One region of the Paenibacillus sp. FSL R10-2199 genome, then DNA from elsewhere that is predicted to be linked to it. Evidence: riboswitches for the same ligand, from Rfam matches in the RefSeq annotation. Region 1 holds a riboswitch; each other region holds the start of a gene.

Region 1 (4,701 bases):
GAGTGCTTACTGTGTTAACTTCGGCACCAAGGGTATCGAAACCCCTAACACCTAGCACTCATCGTTTACGGCGTGGACTACCAGGGTATCTAATCCTGTTTGCTCCCCACGCTTTCGCGCCTCAGCGTCAGTTACAGCCCAGAAAGTCGCCTTCGCCACTGGTGTTCCTCCACATATCTACGCATTTCACCGCTACACGTGGAATTCCACTTTCCTCTTCTGTACTCAAGTCACCCAGTTTCCAGTGCGACCCCAGGTTGAGCCCAAGGTTTAAACACCAGACTTAAATGACCGCCTGCGCGCGCTTTACGCCCAATAATTCCGGACAACGCTTGCCCCCTACGTATTACCGCGGCTGCTGGCACGTAGTTAGCCGGGGCTTTCTTCTCAGGTACCGTCACTCCGGTAGCAGTTACTCTACCGGACGTTCTTCCCTGGCAACAGAGCTTTACGATCCGAAAACCTTCATCACTCACGCGGCATTGCTCCGTCAGGCTTTCGCCCATTGCGGAAGATTCCCTACTGCTGCCTCCCGTAGGAGTCTGGGCCGTGTCTCAGTCCCAGTGTGGCCGTTCACCCTCTCAGGTCGGCTACGCATCGTCGCCTTGGTGAGCCGTTACCCCACCAACTAGCTAATGCGCCGCAGGCCCATCCCCAAGTGGCAGATTGCTCCGCCTTTCATTCTCTCTTCAGGAGAGGAAAGAAATTATCCGGTATTAGCTACCGTTTCCGGTAGTTATCCCAGTCTTGAGGGCAGGTTGCCTACGTGTTACTCACCCGTCCGCCGCTAAGCATGAATGGAAGCAAGCTTCCATTCAAACTCCGCTCGACTTGCATGTATTAGGCATGCCGCCAGCGTTCGTCCTGAGCCAGGATCAAACTCTCCAAATTGTATTTAGAAAGAGCGATTGCTCATTTTGAAACATCTGACGAGAATTTTCATTCTCTTTTTTGGAAGTCACTTTCGTGATTTCCGATACTCACTCGTTGTTCAGTTTTCAAAGATCAAGCTCGTCGTTAGCGCCGCTCATCGCGTCACCAGCAACTCTTATAATATATCACGTTCATTCGAGTAATGCAAGCTTTATTTTGAAATCACTTATTTAAGCCATTTCTTATTAAGTTTGCCGCTCCAACAACGCTTATTTATAATACCCTATCTCTCTACCAAAAAGCAACCTTTTCCAAAATAAAAATAACCCGCTTAATTACTAAGCGGGTTATCCTCAATGAAACTATGAATGCATCTGTGCTCTTAGTAGAACTTAGCTGCAGTATATTTACTTGCTACTTTAACCAGATCTGCTGTTTTGCTGTTCTTGGCAAGTCCAGCATCAACTGTAGTATCAATAGTTACCCATTTGCCATTAAGGAACACTTCATTCCAAGCGTGGTAAGAAGTCACATAACTTGTGTTACCCATAACCAGTTTGGTAGGAATGCCTTCACTGCGAAGCATAGTAGCGAACAAGGAAGCGTAATCGTAGCAGATCCCCTTCTTGGTAGCCAAGGTGCTGTCGTTGTTAGGGATGTAATCTGTAGTAACACTGGAAGCCAGGGAATAATCATATTTCACATTGGCTACGATATAATTATAGATAGCCTTCACTTTGTCTTCATCTGATGTCAAACCTTGTGTAAGCTGTGTTGCTTTCAGAACTGCTTTATCGGAAGAACTCCATTTAACATTCTGTACGGAGCTCAGATATACGGCGTTGGCGTTGCTCAGGCTAAGATCTACCGTCTCGGAAGAGATTACTTTGTATTTGTTGCCGGTAGTGTTCTCAAGTACGGAAACCTTGTATGAACCGTTACCTTGTTGAAGCGGGAATGTTTCAGTTGGTTTGGAAGTGTATAAGTTGTAGGTGTAGCTGTTATTATCTTTGGTGATCATCAGCTTAATCTTCTTATCCTTAGGAACATTATAAGAAACTCCGATAACACCCTGATCAAGTTGACCTATGTTCAACCAGCTTGCATCTGCATTAGCAGCTTGAGCTGTACCTGTCTGCACCGACGTAACCACTACGAATAGTGTAACCAACATTAAATAGAACTTCTTCATTGGATAAAACCCCTTTCGGTAGCTGGCTGCCATCCTTACGGGAAGGCCCTTTAGCTTTGCGTCCCTACCTTTCGATAGGTTTGCCGTTATCGTATAAGCTTTATCTGTCCTTGCTTCTACCATAAAATGCTAGATTCACAATAAGAACAAACAAAAAAAGCCTCTTCATTCGGTAGCTGGCTGCCATCCTTACGGGAAGGCCCTCTAGCTTTGCGTCCCTACCTTTCGATAGGTTTGCCGTTTATCGTGTATTAGCTTTGTATAGTTATATCTTACCATATCTATTTCTATTATCAAGACCTAAATCACTAGATTTCCGCGAAAACAAATAAAAATTTTAAGTATTTTAAGTTTTTCCGTCATTATTCTACAAACATCACGATAACTTTGCGTGAATGATAAGTCTATGCGTTGGATTCACCAGCGGATCACAAGTAATGAGTGTTAGAATCTTGTCATCCTTATTCCCTTTCAATACGGATACATCGGTTGGTTCCACAATAGTCACATCATAAACTACATAATTGTATGCCTGCTTGCCGGTTGTAACGGAAATAGTGTCCCCGACTCCAACTTCATTCAATCTGTTGAATAGCCTTCCCGTAGTTCTTGATCTATGCGCTGCAATTGCAGCATTCCCAGCAGAGCCAAGCGGAGCCGTCTCCTTCATATGCGCAGCAGCATGCTTCATATTCGCCTTGGTGGCGCCTTCCAGGACAGGCAGCTTCAGATCTATTTTGTCGATTTCGATGATTGCCATCACCTTGCCTCCGACTTCAATCTCAGGCGCAGCAGAGGGTTCTGGCTCTTCCGCAGCCGACTCATCCGCCAGCAGCTGGGTTACTTCCGCGTAAGGCTTACTTAGATCAGCACTGGCCGGAGCTGACGCAGACGGAACGATTTCACTGTAGGCCTGTTCAGCCTCTTCCAGCAGCTTTTGCTGCTGACGGTCATTGTACCATTCGCTTCCTTTGGGATAGAGCATAATAAGCACCCCGGCAAGTATAATCAAATAGGATAATTTCCGCATGACAATCGCCTCCGTAATATAGAATAGATGTTACCCTTCCGGAATAATTAAGAAGCAATGCTTCTTAATTATCAGAATACCCATTTCCGGCTTCCGAAGAAATTAATGATCACCGTAACAAATGTGACCAGCACTTTGGCGACCAGCACTTGAATACCGAGAGAATCGGTCAATATATGAATCAGCAGCACCGATATACCCAGCACCAACAGATTCAGCACGATAAACCTGATCAGCTGCATCCGGTCGAAGCCCTCTTTATTGCCTCTGTCCCGATCACGGAAGGTTACCTTTTTGTTCCAGAAGAAGCTGTTGGCCGTACCGGCGCTGTAGGAAATAATCTGCGCAGGGGTGTTGATCATCCCAAGGGAATGCAGCAGTGTGAATACAGCAAAATCAATCAGTGTATTCAGCAGGCCTACCGCATTGAATTTCAGGAACTGGATGAACCCCGCACTCCATTTCTTATCTGGCATAATCGCTTTCCTTCCGCGTGTCTTCTATTTCCGCATCCGGATAGCCTTTGGTCTCACGTACAATATAGAGCGGTCTGTCCTTCGACTCATCATAGATCCGTCCGATATACTCACCAATTACCCCCAGCAGCATCAGCACAATCCCGTTGAAGAGCAGGTTCACGCCGACTATAGATGCCCATCCGGGTACGGTCCAGGAGGTAAAGATTTTTTGGAACAATACCAGGAACAGATAGATGAAGCTGGAAAAGGACAGAAAGAATCCGATATAGGATGCGATTTTGAGCGGTTTGTGGGAAAAGGAGGTGATGCCGTCGAGCGCAAACCGGATCATTTTCTTGAGCGGATATTTCGTTTCCCCGGCAAAGCGCTCCTCCCGCACATATTCTACCATGGTCTGCCGGAAGCCTACCCAGCTTACCAGACCCCGGACATACCGGTTCTTCTCCTTCAGACCGCGCAGCACATCACAGACTTTACGGTCGATCAGCCGGAAGTCCCCGGTATCGGTAGGGATTTCAACACTGGTCATACTGCTGAGCAGGCGGTAAAAGATCTTAGCGGTGACTTTCTTGAAGAAAGTCTCCCCGTGACGCTTCAACCGCTTGGCATACACGACTTCGTAGCCCTCTTTCCACTTGGCAATCATCTGCAGAATAACCTCAGGAGGATCCTGGAGATCTGCGTCAATCACCACGACTGCCTGGCCTTCGGCATAATCCATACCAGCCGTAATCGCCACCTGGTGGCCGAAATTACGGGAGAAGTCGATCAGCTTGACATGCTCATCCCGGCTGCTGATCTCGCGCATGATCTCCGCCGTGCGGTCCCGGCTGCCGTCATTGACGAAAACCAGTTCATAGGAATCACCGCAACCATCCATTACTTTTTTGAGCCGCTCATAGGTTACCTGAATGACTTCCTCCTCATTGAACATGGGGACAATTACACTGTATCTGGCTTTCACCTTAGTTCCTCCTATAAGTTTCTACGAGATACCCCGCAATAAAACTGTCTTCTGAAACATATGCCTTCTTAAATAGTGCCCCCTAGAATACCCAGGAAGGGAACCAGCGCAGTACAGTATTTATATAACTGCTGTTAACCTGCATTCCGGACAACACCGGATA
Region 2 (4,701 bases), on a different contig from region 1:
CAAGAGTGTTATGTTTCCCCTTCGCTGCTACAGCGAGCGGAAATCCCTTGGAACAAGATGCATTTAATCCCTTAAATCTCTCACCGCCGCATAGTTGAGCGGCGCCGCCTTGGAACAAGCGTGAATGGCTTTGTCCCCGCAAAAGCAGGCGGGGCAGCCGCAGGTTCAATTGCCGCAACAACAAGCGGCAGCAGCTGATTCAATTGCCGCTCAACCAAGCGGCAATAGCCGGATCTTTAGCCGGGAGCTTCGCCTGCGGGCGAAGCGAATAAGCCAGCTGTTATGTAATGGAACGGAGAGGAATTTTGGAACTGTAGGAGCGTTAGCGTCCGCCTTTGTCTCCGGATTTCTACCGCGATAAGCGGTTTAAATCAGGAAATCCGGAGACAACAGCGGCCGAAAGTCCAAACATTCCTTGCAGTGACCCTCATAACAGCCGCTTTTAGGCTTAAGCAAACGCAGCCAGCTCCCAATAACAATCCGATATTTTCGCGACATCATATAAACTTAGGAGGGTTCACTTATGAAACTAGTACTTCTATCAGGCGGTTCTGGTAAACGGCTCTGGCCTTTGTCCAATGATTCACGTTCGAAGCAATTTCTGAAAGTACTGGAAAGCCCGGCAGGTGAACCGGAATCCATGGTACAGCGGGTATGGAGACAGCTGCAGGAGACAGGGATGGCGGAATCGTCCTACCTGGCTACCGGCCGCAGCCAGGTAGAGATGATTCAGAGCCAGCTGGGCAGCGGGGTGCCGATTATCGTTGAGCCGGAGCGGCGCGATACCTTCCCTGCCATCGCACTGACAGCAGCTTATCTGTATTCGGTCGCCGGTGTTTCACCAAGCGAGACGGTAGCCATCCTGCCCGTCGATCCTTATGTGGAGTCGTCCTTCTTCGAAACCGTTCTGCAGCTGGAGAGCACGATGCTGGAGAGCGGCGCCAATCTGGCGCTGATGGGCGTAGTTCCGGAGCATGCTTCCGAGAAATACGGCTATATCATTCCTACCAGCGCCGAAGCGGGGGCGAGCGGGTATCTGCAGGTGAGCCACTTCCAGGAGAAGCCGGACCGCAAGCAGGCTGAGGAGCTGATCAGCCGGAACGCGCTCTGGAACTGCGGCGTGTTTGCTTTCCGTCTAGGTTATCTGCTGGATATTCTGCAGCGCAAAGGACTGCCGCTGAACTATGAGGAACTGCAGAAGCAGTATAAACTGCTGGCTTCCATCAGTTTTGATTACGAAGTGGTGGAAAAAGAAGAGAATATCGTGGTTCAGCCTTACGCCGGATTCTGGAAGGATCTGGGCACTTGGAACACGCTGACTGAAGAAATGACCAGCAATCATGTCGGCAAAGGCTTCGTCACTGCAGATTCCGAAGGCACCTGCCTGATCAACGAGCTGGACATTCCGATCACCGTGATCGGAGCGAAGGATCTGATTATCGCCGCCAGCCCGGACGGAATTCTGGTTACGCACAAGGCGGAGAGCCCGCGCATTAAAGAAGTGCTGAAATCTTTTGAACAAAGACCGATGTACGAAGAACGCCGCTGGGGCCACTACAAGGTAATTGATTATGTGAAATATGCGGAAGGCAATGAGGTGCTGACGAAGCGAATCTTTATCTCTGAAGGTAAAAATATCAGCTATCAGCTGCATCACAAACGCAGTGAAATCTGGACCATTGTCAGCGGTGAAGCCAGCATTGTGCTCAATGAGAAAATGCATAATGTGAAGGCGGGGGATGTCGTACGGATTCCGGAAGGCACCAAGCATGCGATCCTGGCATTGACAGATATGGAATTTATCGAAGTGCAGACCGGCTCTGAGCTGGTGGAGGAAGATAACATCCGAATCACCTTGGATTGGGAAGATATCGCCTTGCAGCAATTCATTTCATAGGTCTAATCTATCTATATAACCAATTGTTACAAATCCAAAACAGGTATTAAGAACCATTTATTAAGAAAATTTCATTTTTGCTCTAAATTAAAACTAAATAGGGACGATACTTACGGTAAGAGGGATTAATCCTTCCAATACGACAAAGGCAAACCTAATCGAAAGATAGGGACGCAAAGCTATAGGGCCTTCGCAAGAGTGGCAGCCTGGCTACCGAAAGGAAGATGGATTTTGATAACTTACCGTAAGTCTCGTTTGCTGTGCACTGTGCTGTCTCTGGCCCTTTTATTGACTGCAGTACCTCTGGGACTCGGCGGAATGCCTTCATCTGCAGAAGCTGCATCTAGTTCCAAAGCGCCCGTTAATCCGGAGGCTTCAACCGAAGCAGTCAGATTGCTGGATGATCTGTATTCTATCACTGGAAAAGGCATTATTACCGGCCAACATGACTATCTGGAAAGTCCGGACGAATTCAGCAACAAGCTGAAAGGAACCAGCGGACAATATGCTGCTCTTCACGGCTATGAACTGGGCGTAATCAGCGGGCAATCGGAAAGTACAGCAGCGGCGCAACGCAGAAATGTTGTGAACAGCGCGATCAACTGGTATAAGGGCGGCGGCATTGTAGCCATGACTTTTCATGAGAATCTGCCCGGTACCGCATACCTCTGGTCCAATGTTCAGAAACCGCTGAGCCAGGCGGAATTCAATAAATATATTACTCCGGGTACAACACAGTACACTGCATTGATTGCAGATCTGGACAAAGTGGCAGTTTCACTTAAAAGCCTGCGGGATGCTGGTGTTCCCGTACTCTGGAGACCTTACCACGAAATGAACGGTGACTGGTTCTGGTGGGGGAAGAAAAATAACTTTGCTGCTCTTTGGAATATTATGTATGACCGTTTCGTAAACGTTCATAAATTAAACAACCTGCTGTGGGTATGGAACCCCAATGCACCCAATGCCTGGTCTGATCCTTATGCGCTGACCTACCCGGGGGCTGACAAGGTGGATGTACTCGCGGCAGATATATATGAGAACGATTATATGAATAAATATCATGACAGCCTGCTCGCACTTGCGAATGGCAAACCGATTGCCATTGGCGAGAATGGACAAATGCCAAGCACAGCAAAGCTGCAACTCTCACAGAAAAATTGGGTATATATGATGAGCTGGGGAAAAATGCTGTATGAAACCAACACAGTTGCTACCATCAAAGGTTTCATGAGCGACAGCTATACTGTGACCCGGGACGATTATAAAGCAGGCACATTTGCTACGGCGACGCCGAAACCAACAGCAACAGCAACACCAACGCCAGTACCAACAGCAACACCAACGCCGGTACCAACAGCAACGCCAACGCCGGTACCGACAGCAACACCAACGCCGGTACCGACAGCAACACCAACGCCGGTACCAACAGCAACGCCAACGCCGGTACCGACAGCAACACCAACGCCGGTACCGACAGCAACGCCAGCGCCGGTACCGACAGCAATGCCGATACCAGTGCTGACGCCGCCCCCTGCTTCCAATGATACTGTGACGGCCCCCGTCGTTCAGAATGGTCTTCAGGGGGAATACTACAAGAACATGACGCTTTCGGGCACTCCGGTTCTGGTCCGGAATGATGCGCTGCTGAACTTTAACTGGCGCCAGGCAGCGCCGGATGCCAAGCTCGGAGTGGATAGCTTCTCCATCCGCTGGACGGGTCAGATCAAACCGTCTTTCAGTGAAACCTATCAGATTATCACTACCTCCGATGACGGTATCCGCGTCTATATTGACGGCACAGCTGTAATCGACAGCTGGACCAAACAGAGTGGTACCGAGCGTACAGGAAGCATAACTCTGCAAGCAGGCCGGCTCTATGATATCAAAGTGGAGTATTACGAGAATGCCGGCGATGCCAATATCCGCCTGATGTGGCAGAGTCCAAGCCAGGCGAAGGCAACTGTCCCTACAAGTGCGTTATTTGTGAACACGGCTGCTTCTTCAGCCAGCAAAGCAGCTTTGGATGCTCCGGCTGTGACTGCAACACCAGTACCAACAGCAACGCCGTTACCAGTATCAACACCAACACCGGTGCCAACAGCAACGCCGACAGTGGCACCAACGCCAACAGCTGCACCAACGCCGACAGTGGCACCAACGCCAACAGCGGCACCAACGCCGACAGCGGCACCAACGCCGACAGCGGCACCAACGCCGACAGCGGCACCAACGCCAACAGCGGTACCGACGCCGGCAGAAGCTCCATTACCGGAGAATCTTACGGCCGAGGCTCCTGCGGCGAATGGGCTGGTTGCGGAATATTTCAATAATATGACGTTGTCTGGTGCTCCGGCAGTGGTACGTACCGATGCAGTGCTTGACTTCAACTGGCGTCAAGGCACGCCGGATGCCGCAATCGGCATAGATTTCTTCTCTGTACGCTGGAGCGGTAAGCTCAAGCCGCTATACACTGAGACTTATCAGATTTATACCACTTCAGATGACGGCATCCGCGTACGGATCAATGGTGAGCTTGTGATCGACAGCTGGATGAAGCAGAGCGGGACCGAACGCACAGGAAGCATAAGCCTGACAGCCGGTCAGCTATATGATATTCAAGTGGAGTACTATGAGAATCAAGGAGATGCCAGAGCACGCCTGATGTGGGAGAGTTCGAGCCAAGTTAAGGCAACGGTTCCCGCGAGCGCACTGTTTCTCCCTTCCGCTTCCTAAGTTCATACCCCCGCAGCTGTATTCATTATTGGCGCTGATACTGGTTAAGACGTTACAATTCTAAATCC
Region 3 (4,701 bases), 180 kb from region 1:
CCAACGCCAACGGCAGCACCAACACCAACACCAACAGCGGCACCGACACCAACGCCAACGGCAGCACCAACACCAACGCCAACGGCAGATCCAACACCGACACCAACGGCAGTGCCAACACCAACGCCAACGGCAGCACCAACACCAACACCGACACCAACGGCAGCACCAACACCGACACCAACGGCAGCACCGACACCAACGCCAACGGCAGCACCGACACCAACACCAACGGTAGCGCCGACCCCAACACCGACGGCAGCACCGACATCAACACCAACGCCGACAGCAGCGCCAACACCAACGCCGACAGCAGCACCGACACCGACGCCAACGGCAGCACCGACACCAACACCAACGGTAGAGCCAACACCAACGCCGACGGCTGCACCGACACCAACGCCAACAGCGGCACCGACACCGACACCAACGCCAGAGCCAACACCAACACCAACGGCAGATCCAACACCAACACCAACAGCAGCACCGACACCAACACCAACGCCGACGGCGGCACCAACACCGACACCAACACCAACGGTAGCACCAACACCAACGCCGACGGCGGCACCAACACCGACACCAACAGCAGCACCAACGCCAACGCCAACGGTAGCACCAACGCCAACGCCAACGGTAGCACCGACACCAACACCAACGGCAGCGCCAACACCAACGCCAACGCCAACGGCAGCACCGACACCAACGCCAACGGCTGCACCGACACCAACGCCAACGGCAGCACCGACACCAACGCCAACAGCGGCACCAACACCAACGCCAACGCCAACGCCAACGGCAGCACCAACACCAACGCCAACGGCAACACCGACACCGACGCCAACAGTAGCACCAACACCAACGGTAGAGCCAACACCAACGCCAACAGTAGCACCGACACCGACGCCAACGGCAGATCCAACACCGACACCAACAGCAGCACCGACACCAACGCCAGAGCCGACACCAACACCAACAGTAGCACCGACACCGACGCCAACGGCAGATCCAACACCGACACCAACAGCAGCACCGACACCAACGCCAGAGCCGACACCAACACCAACAGCAGATCCAACACCAACACCGACAGCAGTACCAACACCAACGGTAGAGCCGACACCAACGCCAACGGCAGCACCGACACCAACACCAACAGCAGATCCAACATCAACACCGACAGTAGCACCGACACCGACGCCAACGGCAGATCCAACACCGACACCAACGGCAGCACCAACACCAACGCCAACGGCAGAGCCAACACCAACGCCAACGGCAGAGCCAACACCGACACCAACGGCAGAGCCAACACCAACACCAACAGTAGATCCAACATCAACACCGACAGTAGCACCGACACCGACGCCAACGGCAGATCCAACACCGACACCAACGGCAGCACCAACACCAACGCCAACGGCAGAGCCAACACCAACGCCAACGGCAGCACCGACACCGACACCAACGGCAGAGCCAACACCAACACCAACAGTAGAGCCAACACCAACGCCAACACCAGCACCGACACCGACACCAACGGCAGAGCCAACACCGACACCAACACCAACGGCAGAGCCAACACCGACACCAACACCAACGCCAGAGCCGACACCAACACCAACACCAACGGCAACACCAACACCAACACCAACACCAACACCAACACCAACACCAACAACAACAACAGAGCCAACACCGACACCGACACCGACACCAACACCAACACCAACAGTAGAGCCAACACCGACACCGACACCAACGGCAACACCAGCACCGACATTACCACCGGCACCAGTGCCATCGTCTGCACCGCCCGTCTTTATTAATGTAGTGCCAACGCCAACTCCAATAATCGGCTATATTGTAAATCCGGATACCATAATCAGTGATGATCCGCTGCCTTTGGGCCCTGTGGCAACAGCAACACCTCGGCCGGTAGTGGTGACACCAAGTCCAACCCTAACGCCAAGCCCAAGCGCAACACCAAGTCCAACGCCGATTGTGACAATCATTGATGAAGAGATTCCGTTAGGCAATGTACCTGCGGATGCCGCGCTTCCGAAGACTGGTGAGTCCAGTCCGGCTCCTTATTACTTAGTCGGTCTAGCCCTTGCAGGATTGGGAATATTCCTCGGCAGAAGATCCAGAACAGATAAACGTAAATAAATGCAATCCGTAAGATCCTTTCCGAAAGGCTGGCGATATCACCGCTAAATCGGGAAAAGGCTGCTTTGGGAGAAGACGTTCTCCTGAAAGCAGTCTTTTTTATGTGGGATATACATTTGTTATTATGTTTCCTCGTAAAAGAAAATGTGCTAAGGAGAAAGAGGTGCGTCTTTACGATCATGGGCCCTCGTGTTTATATTAAAATTTGCAATATTTAAATTAGTTCTTTATACATGGTTCCAAAATATTCTTGTAGGTGCCATCGAGGGCGATGAGAGGATCGGGATTTAGGTGAAAAAGCTATAGATTCTTTAAAAAAACCTTTTGTAACAGTGCTTTGGAATGAATCAGCAGATATAATCTATTACCAGATGTTTCAAAGGATTTCATTGACAATCAGCCCTGATAGCGGATAAACTAAAAATAGTTCCAAAGTAACGAATGTCATAGACATTAGTATAAAAGTTTGATTTAGTACATAATTTCACAACCTAATCTTCCACTGACGTATAAACGCAAACCGTTCGAAAGGACGGGACGCAAAGTCCAGGAGTCTAAAGCGCGATGGAGCGCAATGATCGTCCGACTGCCGTAAAGAGAGCAATCCTCTTTCCGGCGGTCTTTTTTTGTTATATAAATGTGGCCTATATCTATATTAACTGTGAGGTGAGCTGTATGTTCCAATTAAAAAAATTCAAACGTCTTACGGTGTTCGGACTTATAGCAGTTCTGATTGTGGGAAGCGGCGGAATTATTTCACTGGGGAGCACCTCAGTTAAAGCCGAGGGCAACTCTTTGCCGGGCAATACATCCAAGTATAATGTGTTCATCTTGGGAGATGTTGATGTTAAACATAGTGATATTGAAGGTAGATTAGCTGCCGGCGGAAACGTGAATTTAAATGTTAATTATTCTGTGGGACATAGTCTTACTAGTGAGGAAACGAAGGAAGCCTACTCTCTCATCGCCGGTGGTAATCTGTATTATTCCCAGGGAGAAACCGTGGGTGATGTAGTCTACGGGGGAGTTATAGCGGCAGCGGCGGCCCGCGCGGGGGGACAGGAAGCTTACAACAACAAATAAATGTTGTGGACTTTGCAGCCCAGTTCAGTTTGCTCCGAGAGAAATCTCAACAGCTTGCTTCTCAGCCTGTTAATGGGGTTACCACTGCCAACTCCGGTAATTTCTTTTTGGAAGGTACAAATTCGGGTGTTAACATATTTACTGTAGACGGCAGCAAGCTGTCTAGTGCAAATGAGTTGAGAATTAAGATTCCTGATGGCTCAACAGCTATAGTTAATATCTCCGGTACTACAGTAACTATGAAGAATATGGGGACTGGAATTAATGGTAACGGAAATAAGGATAACGCTATGAACAGTAAAGTTTTATATAACTTCAGTCAAGCGACCAGTCTTCAAATCGAAGGTATCGGAGTTCTGGGATCTGTGCTGGCTCCATATGCCTCTATTCAATTTAATAATGGTCAAATCAACGGGAATCTGATCGGAGCTTCGCTCTCAGGATCGGGGGAATCGCACCATATTCCTTATAAGGGGCAAGATCCTCCGACGCCAACAGCAACGCCGGCAGTGACACCGACGCCAACAGCAACGCCAGCAGCGACGCCGACGCCAACAGCAACGCCAGCAGCGACGCCGACGCCAACGGCAACGCCAGCAGCGACGCCAACGCCAACAGCAACACCGGCAGCGACGCCAACGCCAACGGCAACGCCGACGCCAACGGCAACGCCAGCAGCGACGCCGACGCCAACGGCAACGCCGACACCGACGGCAACGCCGACAACAGCGCCAACGGCAACACCGACACCGACGGCAACGCCGACAACAGCGCCAACGGCAACACCGGCAGCGACGCCAACAGCAACACCGACAACGGCAACACCGACAACGGCAACACCGACAGTGGCACCAACGGCAACACCGGCAGCGACGCCAACAGCAACACCGACAACGGCAACACCGACAGTGGCACCAACGGCAACACCGACAGTGGCACCAACGGCAACGCCGACAACAGCGCCAACGCCGACACCAACGGCAACGCCAACAACAGCGCCGACGGCAACACCGACAGCGGTACCAACGGCAACACCGACAGCGACACCAACAACAGCGCCAACGGCAACACCAACAACAGCGGCACCAACAACAGTGCCGACCGCTTTACCGACAACAGCACCTACAGCGGCACCAACAGCAACCAGCACGAGCGTCTTTGTCCCAAGCTTCGTATTTCCGACATCAACCGCTCCGACAGTGATTGGGACTATTGTGACTGATACTGACACGACTATTATTGATGACCCGGTTCCTCTCGGGCCGGCAGCATCACCGGTTGTGACGGTGCTGACAACAACAGCGCTACAGCCAGCTGTGGAGGTTCCTGCACCTGGACCTTCACCTGTAGCAGGACCGGCACCTGAAGAAATCATTATCGATGACGAGATTCCTCTGGGCAGTGTGACTGCAGAGCAAACCCTGCCGCAGACGGGTGAATCAAGTCCTG
Region 4 (4,701 bases), 290 kb from region 1:
GCAGTACTTACGGAGAGTATAACACTTCCCAGGAACAGAACACCTCTATCGGGCTCTGCTCCGTATTTCCGGGCCAGATCGAACAGCTGCTGTCAGAGTTCAGCGGACATGTCCGCACAATTACCCAGCTGAAGTCTTCTCTTGGCAGCCACATTACGAGCGGGAACTATAACACTCCCCCGGTCTCTGAAGAACTGTCAGCGGAGGAACTGGATCAGATCTCCAGTGAGATCTCAGAACAAATCCGGCTGGCAAGCGATACAGTTAGCGCACTGGATACACAGCTGAGCCTCAATGCAGGTATCTGGCAGCAAATTCTGCAGGAAATTGGCAGTGCAGCAGCCATTCTGCATCAACTCGGAGGATATATGGTTAATCTCGAACCCAATTGCCTGGAAATCCGTGACGCCCGGTTCTTCGAACAGCTGCAGGAAGGTCTCCATCAAAGCGGGGTGCTGTCGGAATCCCTGACGGATACATTAACGGGCATTGTGCATTATCTGAATACGATTCATGATTTCGGCGGCTCGCTGCCGACCGGTAATCCTGACCGGGTGCTTCTCCGGCAAGAAAGCTTCGGCTTCCCTGCCGAGGAACCGATTTTCTCACTCATGGCCAGAGCCTACAATGCAGACCCCAATGTATCTCCCGCCTTACAGTCAAGCTACGATCAGTTAAGTGCAGAATTAACAGCCTCCAGAGACAACCTATCGTCCACAATCTCCACGCTGCAGGAACAGCAGGTACACATTGCTGAAGCGAAGGCGGCGCTGGAGGAGAAAGCCAAGGCTGAAGAAGCGGAACGGCTGGCGCTTGAGAAAGCCAAGGCTGAGGAAGCGGAACGGGATGCACTGGAGAAGCAGAAACAAGAGAACGATCAAACCAAGAATAATCCGCCCGCAGCCAGCATTCCTGGAGAAGATAAGACCATCGATGAACCTGCTATAGAAGCTCCTGAGGGAGAAAAACCGGCTCCTGCACCCTCACCGGATGCAGAGGTTACCGCTCCGCCTGCCACACCGGCACCGGAAGCCAATCTTCCGGAGGCGACTCCAGCGGCAGACTCACCTGGGGAGCTCCCGGATAGCGGTACAGATACCGCGCAGCCAACAGCTACAGTTACACCTACAGCTACACCTGCTCCACAATCGGATACCAGCAAAGGCGGGGAATAATATGCGCATTAAAAAGATAGTCAGCACCACATTGTCCACACTGATATTTATGATTTTCCTGGTGCTGGTAACAGCAGTAGTCATCTCCAAAGCCTCCGGAGGCGAACCTTCCTTCTTAGGCTATCAGATCAAGACGGTGTTATCCGGTTCCATGGAGCCGGGCATCCAGACCGGATCTATAGTAGCGATTAAGCCGGGCGGGGATATGACCCGTTTTCAAAAAGGCGATGTGATTACTTTCATGAATTCCGATAACCTCCTGATTACACACCGTGTGGTCGATGCTTCAATAAACAGTGCCATAGGTGAAGCCAGCTATACCACCAAAGGGGACAATAACGATGCAGCCGATACCTCAGCGGTCAGCTCAACAAATGTGGTAGGCCAATATACCGGCGTCACCGTCCCTTATGTAGGATATGCCATGAATTTTGCGGTCTCCAAAGCCGGAAGCGTAATGCTGATGATTATCCCCGGGCTGCTCCTGCTCCTCTACGCACTGTATTCCTCCTGGAAAGCCGTAGCGGCACTGGAGAAGAAGAATGCAGGGCCAGCGGTGACCGGCGGACCGGATACCCTTCCAGACATTGTGCAATAAACCGATTGTCCTCTCCCGTTTACGAAACGCGGAGCAACAATAAATTTTCCCCGAAGACAGGTAAAGACAAAAAAAGAACGATGAGAGAGGGATGAACAAATGAACGTTAAAAAAACATTAGGTCTCGGCGTTGTATCGGCAGCACTCGGATTAACCCTGGTCGGCGGAGGAACCTTCGCTTACTTCAGCAGTACCTCCACCACTGCAGCTTCTTTTAACAACGGAACTTTATTACTTAATTCGGACCCCTCCGTTATTGTCAATCTCAGCAATCTTAAACCGGGGGATACGATCCTAAGAGATTTTAAATTGAAAAATGACGGAACGCTCAATATTCCCAAAGTTGTTCTGCGTACCTCATCTGTCATTACAGATGCCCAGGGAGATAACGGCGCCCATAATCTCAAAGACGATATTATTGTGACGTTCCTAGTTAACAAGGATAAGGTAACATCACCTGTTCTGGTCGTTTCACTGGCCGAACTTGAGCAGCAAAGTCCGGATCTTGTAGCCAAGGGAATTCTCGGCGGAATCTTTGGTGTAGAGAATGGGGGCATCAAAGCAGGCACCTCAGATAAACTGAGCGTACAGTTTGCCTTCAAGGAAACCTTCCAGCCGCAAAACTACTATCAAGGCGATACACTGGCCCTGACCCTGAACTTCGAAGCCAACCAGGAAAAAGGCGCCCTCAAATAATCTATCTGTATATGCATTCCTGATCACCGATCTTAAAAAAACATAATATACTCGAGGAGGAAATTAATTATGGGTATCAAAAAAACATTGGGTCTTGGCGTAGCATCGGCAGCACTGGGATTGTCTTTAATCGGAGGGGGCACCTTCGCTTACTTCAGCTCCACAGCAACCAGCACGGCAACCTTCGCGGCAGGCACGCTGAAGCTCGGCTCTTCCTTTAATACACCTGTTGCCCTGACCAATCTGAAACCGGGTGATTACACCGTACGCACGTTCACCTTGTCCAATGACGGCACCCTGGATATCAAACTCCTAACGCTGGCCACCAGCTACACTGTAACTGATGCGAAGGGCGATAATGCCGGCCAGGATCTTGGAGATCACTTCAAAATCAAACTTCTCGACAGCTCTTATACCAGCGGTCCGCTTGCCGGCCATGTGCTGTCCGAGATCTCCCTGAAGGACCTGAAGAACACTTCCAGCTATGATCTCGTAACGGCGGGTGTACTGCCGGGAGGCATCGCCGCTACCCAAACCAAAACCTTCAAGATTGCTTTCGAATTCGTTGACAATACCCAGGATCAGAATATCTTCCAGGGTGACGGCTTGGCGCTGAACTGGACATTCAATGCTACGCAAGGTTTGGGAGAAGCCAAATAAGGCTATTAAATTATATACACAAAACGGCATATCCTCCCTCATCCGGGCTGGATATGCCGTTTTGTCTCTCCCCGCCAGCTTCTGGCAGGAACAAGGGTTTTTGTCCGTTTTGCGAATTTTTGTTATACTGATAACAAAAAGTACGGAGGGCGTTGTAATCGTGTCAGATAATATGGGAAGCCGCATCCATAGGCTCCGGCTGGAGAAGGGTTATTCTTTATCCGAGCTTGCGGATAAGGCTGACGTGGCGAAATCATACTTAAGTAATGTCGAACGGAATATCCAATCCAACCCCTCCATTCAATTTATCGAAAAAATTGCCGATGCACTCCAAGTATCCATTCACGTATTACTGTATGGCGGAATTGCAGAAACTGCAGAGCCGGTTCTCGATGGAGAATGGTTCAGGCTGGTTCAGGATGCGATGGCCTCTGGTATAAGCAAACGTGAATTCAAGGAGTTTCTCGATTATCAGAAATGGCGGCTGGAGCAGAAGGATAACTGAAATACCCCACAAAGTGAGGCAGCAGCCTCGATGATTACCCAGGTACTTTGCGGGGACCCCGAAACAACATGTAAATTCCAACAGAAGAGGGCACAGCGGTGTACACCGCTGTGCCCTCTTCTGTATGTATCCGTACAATGCTGAATGCCCTACATCGCCTGGAGTGCTTTTTCAGTAAAAAAACGCCGAATCTCGTCTGCCTGGATGCCAGCCTGCTTAGCAGACATTAGCAAATGCACCCATTCTAAATCCAGATCAACTACCTGCAGTTCGTCATTCCCCTGGTTGGACTTATCCAAGAAATCTCCTCCTAGAATTTTCGCGTCCCCAGGCAGTCCGGCCATCATAGTATTTCTACTTTAGATCCGAGACTTTGTGCCCCTGTCTTTCGGCAGGTTTACCCTTTACTGGACCCTTTACATGAAAGGATCTGAAAAGAATCGATGAAACCGTTCTCCGCAATAACATTATACAAGATCTTACATGAAAAGTGTGTCGTTTTCTGGAATTTTTTTATGTTAAATCGTGAAGACCCTTAGCTAAAATTGCCAATAGCTTGTATAAATAATTCCAATTCATCTTCAATCGGTCCAAATTAGTTTAAATATACTAAATAGATATTAATCCCGTAACACAATATAGAAACAATTACCCATTTCTATGATTTACAACCACCTAAATCCCTTAATTTTTTATTAATTTTAACGATATTTTATTTTTCCGGCTTCACTCGGGAAATTTATGATTGTTCCGTATGAATCCCCTGCTGAATCATACCGTTTTGCGAACGGATTGCACGAAAGTATGAATTGATTACCCTGCCGGAAAGTAGCACAATAAGATGAGAATGAAACCGCAAACATCGCAGCTCCGCTAAGCGGTGTTCCTAATATACCGCATGTGGAGTTTATCCGTTAGGAGGACCTACTCATGGCCGTCAAAGAGCCCTATAACGAATCTGTCTGGAGCAAGTATTACGGTCCCAATCTGGGCTACATTCAGGAGAAATACGAGCAGTTTGTCAAGGACCCCACTTCCGTAGAGCATCATTACCGCGACCTCTTCAC

The links. A riboswitch is a leader RNA that binds a small molecule or an ion and turns the genes downstream of it on or off. The one in region 1 is predicted to bind cyclic di-GMP.
Region 2: it holds a riboswitch for cyclic di-GMP, as region 1 does, so the genes downstream of both, NYE33_RS34935 (PA14 domain-containing protein) here and NYE33_RS00775 (transglutaminase-like domain-containing protein) in region 1, are expected to answer to the same signal.
Region 3: it holds a riboswitch for cyclic di-GMP, as region 1 does, so the genes downstream of both, NYE33_RS36415 (choice-of-anchor A family protein) here and NYE33_RS00775 (transglutaminase-like domain-containing protein) in region 1, are expected to answer to the same signal.
Region 4: it holds a riboswitch for cyclic di-GMP, as region 1 does, so the genes downstream of both, NYE33_RS02085 (anti-repressor SinI family protein) here and NYE33_RS00775 (transglutaminase-like domain-containing protein) in region 1, are expected to answer to the same signal.

What each region holds. Positions count from the first base shown of each region.
Region 1 is NZ_JBBOBO010000001.1:187,365-192,065, forward strand. Features, by position in the region: rRNA gene NYE33_RS00770 (16S ribosomal RNA) at 1-891, opposite strand, end outside; gene NYE33_RS00775 (transglutaminase-like domain-containing protein) at 1,256-2,047, opposite strand; cyclic di-GMP riboswitch class I at 2,080-2,160, opposite strand; cyclic di-GMP riboswitch class I at 2,234-2,314, opposite strand; gene NYE33_RS00780 (class D sortase) at 2,442-3,095, opposite strand; gene NYE33_RS00785 (GtrA family protein) at 3,167-3,571, opposite strand; gene NYE33_RS00790 (glycosyltransferase family 2 protein) at 3,561-4,538, opposite strand; gene NYE33_RS00795 (phospholipid carrier-dependent glycosyltransferase) at 4,621-4,701, opposite strand, start outside.
Region 2 is NZ_JBBOBO010000002.1:1,628,876-1,633,576, reverse strand. Features, by position in the region: gene NYE33_RS34940 (sugar phosphate nucleotidyltransferase) at 524-1,897, shown strand; cyclic di-GMP riboswitch class I at 2,035-2,115, shown strand; gene NYE33_RS34935 (PA14 domain-containing protein) at 2,129-4,633, shown strand.
Region 3 is NZ_JBBOBO010000001.1:366,103-370,803, reverse strand. Features, by position in the region: gene NYE33_RS01600 (choice-of-anchor A family protein) at 1-2,169, shown strand, start outside; cyclic di-GMP riboswitch class I at 2,674-2,763, shown strand; partial or broken gene NYE33_RS36415 (choice-of-anchor A family protein) at 2,734-3,668, shown strand; gene NYE33_RS01590 (LPXTG cell wall anchor domain-containing protein) at 3,762-4,701, shown strand, end outside.
Region 4 is NZ_JBBOBO010000001.1:478,542-483,242, forward strand. Features, by position in the region: gene NYE33_RS02060 (hypothetical protein) at 1-1,175, shown strand, start outside; gene sipW (signal peptidase I SipW) at 1,177-1,773, shown strand; gene NYE33_RS02070 (TasA family protein) at 1,873-2,469, shown strand; gene NYE33_RS02075 (TasA family protein) at 2,539-3,129, shown strand; gene NYE33_RS02080 (helix-turn-helix domain-containing protein) at 3,302-3,634, shown strand; gene NYE33_RS02085 (anti-repressor SinI family protein) at 3,784-3,933, opposite strand; cyclic di-GMP riboswitch class I at 3,962-4,046, opposite strand; gene NYE33_RS02090 (2-oxoglutarate dehydrogenase E1 component) at 4,565-4,701, shown strand, end outside.